DNA from 3 places in the Lactiplantibacillus koreensis genome. Region 2 is predicted to be linked to each of the others. Evidence: predicted binding sites of a transcription regulator. Region 2 holds the regulator's gene; each other region holds the start of a gene.

Region 1 (3,181 bases), 790 kb from region 2:
GAAACTAGTAACGCTGTACGATGTGATTAAAATAGAAGATTTGAAAACCAAAAATCTTCTCAGAAATCATAAGCTCGCTCGCGCAATTGCCAATCAGGCTTGGCGTGAACTACGCACCCAGCTTGAATATAAATGTGCTTGGTATGGTAAGCAACTGGTCACTGTAAACCCTCGAAAAACCAGCCAAATTTGTGCTAATTGTGGTTACGATGACGGTAAGCATGGGCTGGCTATACGGCAATGGACATGCCCTAGTTGTGGTGTTAACCACGATCGAGACATTAATGCCGCCAAGAATATACTAAGCGCTTAACCAGACTAGCTAGGCTCGGAACGAGCCGTGATAAATAGCTGTAACCGCTGTGCATAGTGCTAGGCGCTATTGCGTAAGTTAGCAGTGTTCTCAGAAGCTTGGTCATTCATGGTCGAGTAGTTCACCATATATTCCAGGGATTATCATAATGCCTAAACAAATCTATAATTATTGGTCGCAACAGCCCAATCCTAATCAAAAAATCATTATACCAACGGTTGCGGACTACCAATTTGCTAACAAGCTTAGACTAAAAGAAGCCATTGCGTTTGCATTCTTCGCATTAGCAATCTTGTTGATTAGAACATAGGCTTTCTTATTTTATTAAGCATTGTTATGTGGCGTTTTCAAATAAAACAAAAATAAAGTGATCCTCAATTAGGACAAATATTGTCCAATCCTTGAGGGTCACTTTATTTTTGTTTTATCGAGGTTTGAAATTTGGTCACATCAAACCAGTTTATTTTAATAAATAGGCCGCATCCGCTACATGATTGAATGAGGATAAAATCTTAGGCCCATCATCGGTAATAACGAGGGTATGTTCATATTGGCAACTTAAACTGCCATCCATTGTCCGGACGGTCCAGCCATCGTCAGCCGTTTCGCCAGAACGCCAGTCGCCGATGTTCACCATTGGTTCAATGGTAATCGTCATCCCAGCCTTGAGCCGTGTCCCGTGACCAGCTTCACCATAATGAGGGACGTCTGGTTTTTCATGCATCGTTGGTCCGATGCCATGGCCGATGTATTCGCGAACCACGCCGTAACCCATTTGGTTTTCAGCGTAATCTTGAATTGCCCAGCCAATATCACCGATACGGTTGCCAACAACGGCTTGGTCAATCCCACGGTAAAGTGCTTCATAGGTGACAGCCATCAGTTTTTTGACTTCTGGTGAAGCTGTACCGGCAACGAAAGCGTGGCAAGAGTCACTTAAGTAACCATGGTAGTTAATGACGGTGTCGATTTTTAACAAATCGCCGTCTTTAACTAAGATGTCTTTGCTAGGGCAACCATGACAAATCATGTCATTAACGCTGACACAAGTTGAGTATTTGTAGCCTTCAAAGTTAAGTTCACCCGGAGTGGCGTCGTGATCAGTAATGTAATCATAAGCAAAATGATCCACATCCCAAGTTGTGATGCCAGGCTTAATGTAATCTTCTAAGGCATGAAACAAGCCGACCATGATGTTGCCAGCTGCTTGCATGCCCTTAATCTCGCGATCTGATTTAAGAGTTATCATGTTTCCTCCAAAAAAATTAAATGAATTTATAAGTAAAATTGGTTCCCTTGTTAGTATACTGCAACCAGCCATATCCGACAAAATGCATTGTTTGTGGCATGACGTGACGAGTCGGCGTAATAAAAAAATCATAAAAAATTTACTCGGCCGTCGATATTGAACTGGCGGGCAAGTAAGCGGATTGGTTGTTTACAATTGAATCGACATTTCAAAATAAAGGCTGGTCATCCCAAAAGTTAATGATACAATATATAGTGTTGTTTCAAACGAGGCCACTACATATTGTAGTGGCTACCGAATAGTTGGCCAACTATTAGCATACAGCGGTATATTTAGCGATGGAAAGAGGAACTTTATTTTGAGTAATTATTTTAAATTTTTGTCCCACCAATTAAAAGGTTGGCCACAACAGAACTACTATCTATTTTATTTTAGCCTGGGTTGCCAAGTGATGACCTTGGTAAGTGCGCCCATCACAATCCTATCTATTCTAACATTTATTGGGACGACCTTGGGCGTTTTATGTGTCTTAGCAATCAATGCGGCGAAATCAGTCAACGGTTTGTTGGGCGTTATATCAGCGATTTGCTTCGTAGTTGTTGGTTTTTCAGCAAAAAACTATTTAAGTATTGGGGAACAGCTTGCTTACGTCGTGACTTTAGATATTCCAGTGTTACTCAGTGCGAGCTGGAACGTCAACATGGTCTCAAAAATCCGAAAATTTACTGGCCGGACTTGGGTCGTAGCCATTGTGGCAACCTTAGTGGTATATGGGGTATCTGGTTACTTAATCGGCGCCTTAACGGATGATCCACGGCCGTGGGTTGATGCGATTAGTTTCGCCATTTGCTTAACTGCAGGTGTGATTTGCTACTTACGTTACAATAATCAATATTTCTGGTGGATCGCATCGGGGTTAGCACAAATGGTCCTTTGGTTCATCTCGTTCCGACAAGGTTCTGCAACCTTAGCAATGTTCATTAATAGTTCCGTTTACTTAATGAATGACGTCTTAGCGTTTACCGTTTCGCCTTGGTATAACAAGCATGAACGGGCTCGCTTGATTGCCGAAGAAAAGGCCGCTGCCAGTGAATCAGCGGATGATGCCGCAACGGACTTTAGTTTAAATCATTAATCAGAATAGGTAACACGATTAAAAAACGATTGCGATGATTGACGTCGCAATCGTTTTTTGATGACTTGTCTAGCTAGTATAGACAAGCGTAGATGCTGTGAAACCCATGATTAAAAGTGAAAAGCACTGCTATTTGACAACTTGTCTAAACAAGTTTATAGTCATCCTTGAAAGCGATTGCTTAATCAATTGGAGGGTCAATCAGATGCGAAATAAATCAGCGTTAGTTTATGATGACTTAATGCAAAAAATTGATCGCGAGGTTTACAAACTGGGCACTTATCTGCCTAGTGAATATCAAATCTGCGAACTTTACGGTATCTCACGAGAAACTGGGCGCAAGGCTTTGGCAATGTTAGCTGAGGATGGTTATATCCAGAAGATTCGTGGGAAGGGGTCGATGGTGATTGAGCATCGACAGTATGAATTTCCAGTTTCTGGGATTGTCAGTTATAAAGAGTTAGCGCAACAGCTACACGTGAAT
Region 2 (3,181 bases):
ATTGCAAGCATTGAAGTCCGTTGGCCACGAATTGTCAATAATGATGTTGATAGTTTTAAAGCCCGCTTAGTGAATGCGACCATTGAAAAAGTCGATCGGCGGGGGAAATATTTATTATTCCGTTTTAATCATGGCTTGACGATGGTCTCGCACTTACGGATGGAAGGTAAGTATAACGTGATGCCTAAGGATGAAGGTCAAACTAAGCATACGCACGTTATTTTTCACCTGACTGATCAGCGAGATTTGTTGTATAACGACACCCGCAAGTTCGGACGGATGACACTAGTACCAACCGGTGAAGAAACGACGGTCGGTGGGTTAAAGACCATGGGTCCCGAACCAATTGACAGTGAGTTAACTATGGCTTATTTAACAGCTGTTTTGGCGAAATCCAAGAAAATGATTAAGCCATTTTTGTTGGATCAAAGCAAGATTGCTGGAATTGGCAATATTTATGCGGATGAAACGTTATGGATGAGTAAAATCCATCCGATGCGGCCGGCTAATAGTTTGACCGAAATGGAAATCGCTGCATTACGGCGAAGTATTATTGCTGAAATGGCGATGGCGATTAAGGGGCACGGTACGACCGTGCATTCTTTTTCGACGGCATTTGGTGAAGCGGGACAGTTTCAAAATCAGCTACACGTGTATGGCCGGGAAGGGGAACCTTGCGAACGCTGTGGGACGTTAATTGAAAAAATTAAAGTGGCGCAACGAGGGACCCATTTTTGTCCCCACGAACAACTGTTGTAGGAGGCTAAAATGACGCAATTAATTGGTTTAACAGGTGGCATTGCAAGCGGTAAGTCGACGGTATCGGCAATGCTCGCAACTGCCGGCCTGCCGATTGTTGATGCTGATAAGTTAGCCTGGCAAGTTGAAGGCCCAGGGATGCCGACGACCGAAAAAATCGTGGCGCACTTCGGCCCGCAGGCGCTACAACCGGATGGTCAGCTCAATCGGTCTTGGCTAGGCCAGCTGGTCTTTAGTGATACCCAAGCCATGGCTGCGTTGACGGCAATCACGCAATTACCGATTCAATATGCTATTTTAGAAAAAATTGTGTCACTGGGCCAAGTGACCCCTGCACCGCCAGCCATTATTTTAGATATTCCGTTATTGTTTGAAAACGGCTGGGAACAGTTATGTGATCAAGTGATGGTCGTTACTGCGGCTGATGCAGTGATTTTACAACGGTTAATGGCGCGTAATCACTTGACGGTGGCGGCAGCGAAAGCACGTATGGCGAGTCAATTACCCTTGGCTGCAAAAGTTAAACAGGCGGATATTGTGATTGATAATGGGGAAAACATTGATAAAACAAGAACTAGCGTGTTAAAATGGCTGGAAACTATAAAAACTAACTGAAACTTAAACAATGATTAGCAAAGATGAGGTGAGAAGTCTATGCAATGTCCACATTGTCATCATAATGGCTCCCGCGTAGTTGATAGCCGGCCTACCGATGATGGTCGGGTGATTCGGCGACGGCGTGAATGTGAAAACTGTGGGTTTCGTTTTACGACGTTTGAACGCGTTGAAGCGACCCCATTACTAGTTATTAAAAAGAATGGGGCGCGGGAAGAATTTAATCGCGAGAAAGTATTGCGCGGTATTATTCGATCGGCCGAAAAACGTCCCGTTAGCATGGAGACGATGACTAGCGTGGTTGATGATGTTGAAAACCAAGTTCGATCACTCGGCGAGAATGAAATCTCTAGCCAAGTGATTGGGGAATACGTCATGGAAAAGCTGGCAGATATTGATGAAATTTCGTATATTCGTTTTGCCAGCGTCTATCGACAATTTAAAGACATGCACGTCTTCTTAAACGAACTACAAGATATGATGGAACGCGATAAAGTAAAATTGGCGAAGCGAACACCTAAAAATGGGGATGCGCCGAAGCCCAAAAAAGATTAAGTTATGAAGATTGGTGAACAACATGCCTAAAGATGATCCAAACTTAACGCCGAAAGCGGGCTTAGTTGTCCCACCGACATTAGCGTTAAGTGCCACGGAGCAGGCCGTTTTGGCTGAGCTCTATTTACCACTGATTGGTCCGCTGGCTTATAGTCTGTATGCGGCTTTACGGCCGCTACAGCGCTCAACCAGTGACTTAAGTAATCGCCGCAGTCACGCTGAATTATTGGGCATGCTAAACGTTGATTTGCCCACGGTTTTAGCAGCTCGGCGTAAGTTGGAAGCCACAGGATTACTCCATAGTTACTATCAAAAAGATGAACTTGGGGAAGTCTATATTTATGAGTTGAAGGCTCCTATGCCGGTGACGCAATTCTTTGAAGATGATCTTCTCAGTGTTTTATTGTTAGATGCCGTCGGTGAATTGCGGTATCAACAATTAGCGACCGCATTTACTCCGGCAGCGGTGGATTTGACGCAAGCTACGGAGGTCACTGCGAATTTATTAGATGTCTTTCATATTGACAGTCAAAAAGTGACGCATGTGCCTAATGAGATTAAAGCGGTGCGCCAGCAGTTACCAGAACCAGCAACCACAAAAGTGACGCCTGATTTAACTGATGAAGCATTCGATTGGCAAGTTTTAGGCCAAATTTTGAAACAAAACTATGTTGATCTAAAACAGGTCGCCAGTTCGCGTCAACTGATTATGACGGAAAGTCGTGTTTACGGGATTAGTGAAGTTGAAATGGCTAAGTTGATTAGCGAAGTCGCGAGTCTAACAACGGGCCGATTTGATGAAAGTCAGTTGAAGCTTTTAATTGCCCGCCGCTACGAACGCCCGACGGCCCCCACTGAACAGCATGTGGCTGTGGCAGCTGCAGCAAGCACCCCGGCAACTGCTAAAACCCAGCTATCAACGGCTGAACAACAACTGGTGGCACTAGCGAAACAACAATCACCGTATGATTTTTTAGCCGATTTGAAGAACGCCAAGCATGGCTTTGTAACTAATGGTGAAACACGGCTGGTCCATGATTTGGTTAATCGAGGCGTGTTACCAAATGCGGTCATTAATATGGTGATCTATTATTTATTACAAAATCGTGAATTAGCGGCTTTAAACCGGAACTTATTAGAGACTGTTGCTAATGATTGGCAACAACATGACGTGATGACTCCAGAAGCGGCCTTGGCTTACTTGCAACAACGGCAACAGCCAAAGTCAACGACGCGACGGAATAATCAACGG
Region 3 (3,181 bases), 530 kb from region 2:
CCGGACCTGACACGATTCGTAAATCCACCCTTGCCTTAAGGCCTTGCGGCAAATACTATAATACATGATTTAAGCACAGAATGCTAGCCATCCGCTTAATTTTTTTCAGTCGCTTGACGACGCGCCTTTTTAGCAGCCTTTTGGCGTTTGCGAATATCCCGGAAAAAGTTTTCTAATAACTCACCTGCAGGCCGTGGCAAAATCCGTTCATGCACTGCCACTTGATGGTTCAACCGGTCATCAGCCATTAAATGATACAAACTATGAACGGCACCCGCCTTAGGGTCACGGGCGCCATAATAGAGTTCTGGAATCCGCGCATTTAAAATGGCGCCGCTACACATGATACACGGTTCTAACGTGACATAAATCTGACAGTCTTCCAAGCGCCAACTGTGTAAATATTCGCAGGCTTCTTGAATCGCCATGATTTCAGCATGTAACGTGGCATCTTGACCATGTTCACGAAGATTATGTCCCCGACCAATAATTTCACCATCGTGCACAATTACGGCTCCAATCGGTACTTCACCAATTAGACTAGCTAACTTGGCCTCATGTAAAGCTTCTAACATCCATTTTTCTGATTCACTAGCGATCAAGTGATCCCTCCTTTACACTTTGTAAAATATAGTAGCCTTTGTCTTTCTTAATAATCGTACAGTTACCAAAAGTCGCCGTCATTATCTTTTTGGCTGAAGGCGCCCCTTGCTTTTTTTGTAAAACCACCGTTAAGGTCCCACCCGTGACTAAATGCGCCAAAGCGCCAGTCAACATTGCCGCAACAACCGTTTTACCAGCACGCACGGGGGGATTAGTCACAATCGCCGCATAATTAGTCGTAGTCACTTGCTCATAACAATCAGAAGTAAACACGTTAACATTTGTCAATTGATTTAAAGCGGCATTTTGACGAGCCAAGCTTAGCGCTAGCTCATTCACATCAACCATATCAACGGTCCGTTGTGGTGATTGGTAGGCTAAAGCCAACCCAATCGGACCGTAACCAGTCCCTAAATCTAAAATATTTCCAGCTGGTAAATCGGTTGGATTAAAAGCCGCCAATAACGTTCGTGACCCATAATCCACGGTCCGCTTGGAGAAAACACCATTGTCGGTCGTAAATTTAAACTGATGGGCAAAAATTTCAAAATTCCATTGTTTTTCAGCATGCACAATATCTGGATTGTGTGTATAATAATAGTTGGTCATAATTTTTTCCTCTAATTTTTAGGCTACGTCTATGATACCTGATTCCACGAAATAACGACAATTATTTTAAATAAATTTAAATGGCGATTAAATGCCGGCCCTAACACAACACCTTGTGGTTTGATTCTTTTTCATCCACGAGATGTTGTGTTTTTTGATTGTATTTTCCCTAGCTTGTTGTATACTAAATTTATCGATTAAACGAATTAAGGGTGATTTGAAATGAAAAAAGTAACTGTATTTACGAAAAACAATTGTATGCAATGCAAGATGACTAAGAAGTTTTTGACCGCACACAATATTGCATTTGAAGAAAAAAATATTAACCTCAATCCTGAATACGTTGACTATTTAAAGGACCAAGGATTCCAAGCCGTGCCCGTCGTTGAAATCAATGGCGAAAGTAGCATTGCCGGCTTCCGTCCTGACGAACTAAAACAATTAGCTGTCTAACACCGTTTATTTTTGTGTCTTTAAACCGAATTAACACCACTTTTTAAAACCGACCCACAATCACTAGTTCCCTATTGATTGTGGGTCGTCCATTTTAGCCAGCATTTAATTATTTTAAAAGAAAGAGGAACCCCTATGAGCCTGAAGGACTTAAAAGATGTTACCTATTATGATTTAAATAACGAAATCAATATTCCAATCAACAATCAGATTCCTTTGAACAAAGATCAGGATGCCTTAGCGGCCTTTCTGGCACAAAACGTCCGGCCTAACACGAAACAATTTGCCAGTCTCAAAGCGCGTTTTGACTATTTATTAGACCATGACTACTTAGAAACTGGTTTCATTGAAAAATATGACTTTAGTTTTATCGAAAAATTATACGCTTATTTGCAGACTCAAGATTTTAAATTCAAAACGTTTATGGCTGCTTATAAATTCTACGCACAGTATGCCCTAAAGACTGACGATGGCGACTATTACTTAGAAAACTTTATCGACCGGGTTGCTATGAATGCCTTGTACTTTGCCGATGGCGACGAACAATTGGCATTAAACTTAGCCGACGAAATCGTCCATCAACGTTACCAACCCGCAACGCCGAGCTTTTTAAATGCCGGGCGTGCACGGCGTGGTGAACTAATCTCTTGTTTCTTAATCCAATCAACCGATGACATGAATGCCATTGGCCGAACGATTAACTCGGCCCTCCAATTATCACGAATTGGTGGCGGGGTCGGCATCAACTTAAGTAATTTACGTGGCGCTGGTGATCCAATCAAGCACATTGATGGTGCTGCTAGTGGTGTCGTTCCTGTCATGAAGTTATTGGAAGACAGTTTTTCTTATTCCAACCAACTTGGCCAACGCCAAGGGGCCGGTGTCGTTTACCTCAGTGTTTTCCACCCAGATATTATTGCCTTCCTATCTGCTAAGAAAGAAAATGCTGATGAAAAAATCCGTTTAAAGACGCTTTCCCTTGGCGTAACGGTACCTGATAAATTTTATGAACTCCTTAAAGCAGATGCCGATATGTATTTATTCAGCCCTTACGGTGTCGAACGCGAATATGGCGTGCCATTCTCCTATGTTGATATTACTAAAGAATACGACAACATGGTCAAGAATCCTAACATCAAAAAGACTAAGCTCAAGGCCCGTGATCTTGAAAACGAAATCAGTAAGTTACAACAAGAATCTGGCTATCCTTACGTCGTTAATATTGATACGGCTAACCGGGCCAACCCAATTGACGGCAAAATCGTTATGAGTAACCTTTGCTCTGAAGTCATGCAGGTCCAAACGCCCTCACTCATTAACGATCAACAAGAATACGAGAAAATGGGGACCGATATTAGTTGTAACTTAGGCTCAACTAATATTGTGAACTTGATGCAATCACCCGACTTTGGTCATTCCGTCGCCGCAATGGTCCGAGCTTTAACCTTTGTTACTGACAATTCCAACGTGGATGTTGTGCCTTCTATTCAAAAAGGGAACCATCAAGCGCACACCA

Evidence for each region. Region 2 encodes NrdR, which represses ribonucleotide reductase genes. Its sites were predicted from a motif close to ACACNATATATNGTGT; they were not measured.
Region 1: a site for NrdR is predicted at 1,805-1,820, ahead of pnuC (nicotinamide riboside transporter PnuC). Genes of this name have one in related genera too.
Region 3: a site for NrdR is predicted at 1,348-1,363, ahead of C5Z25_RS09060 (redoxin NrdH). Genes of this name have one in related genera too.

Annotation. Positions count from the first base shown of each region.
Region 1 is NZ_CP027190.1:1,624,127-1,627,307, forward strand. It holds gene C5Z25_RS07780 (RNA-guided endonuclease TnpB family protein) at 1-313, shown strand, start outside; gene C5Z25_RS12510 (hypothetical protein) at 462-623, shown strand; gene map (type I methionyl aminopeptidase) at 774-1,562, opposite strand; gene pnuC (nicotinamide riboside transporter PnuC) at 1,918-2,697, shown strand; gene treR (trehalose operon repressor) at 2,903-3,181, shown strand, end outside.
Region 2 is NZ_CP027190.1:2,414,235-2,417,415, forward strand. It holds gene mutM (DNA-formamidopyrimidine glycosylase) at 1-759, shown strand, start outside; gene coaE (dephospho-CoA kinase) at 769-1,374, shown strand; gene nrdR (transcriptional regulator NrdR) at 1,414-1,929, shown strand; gene C5Z25_RS11710 (replication initiation and membrane attachment family protein) at 1,952-3,181, shown strand, end outside.
Region 3 is NZ_CP027190.1:1,888,508-1,891,688, reverse strand. It holds RNA gene ffs (signal recognition particle sRNA small type) at 1-42, opposite strand, end outside; gene C5Z25_RS09070 (nucleoside deaminase) at 96-575, opposite strand; gene C5Z25_RS09065 (class I SAM-dependent methyltransferase) at 592-1,212, opposite strand; gene C5Z25_RS09060 (redoxin NrdH) at 1,435-1,665, shown strand; gene nrdE (class 1b ribonucleoside-diphosphate reductase subunit alpha) at 1,801-3,181, shown strand, end outside.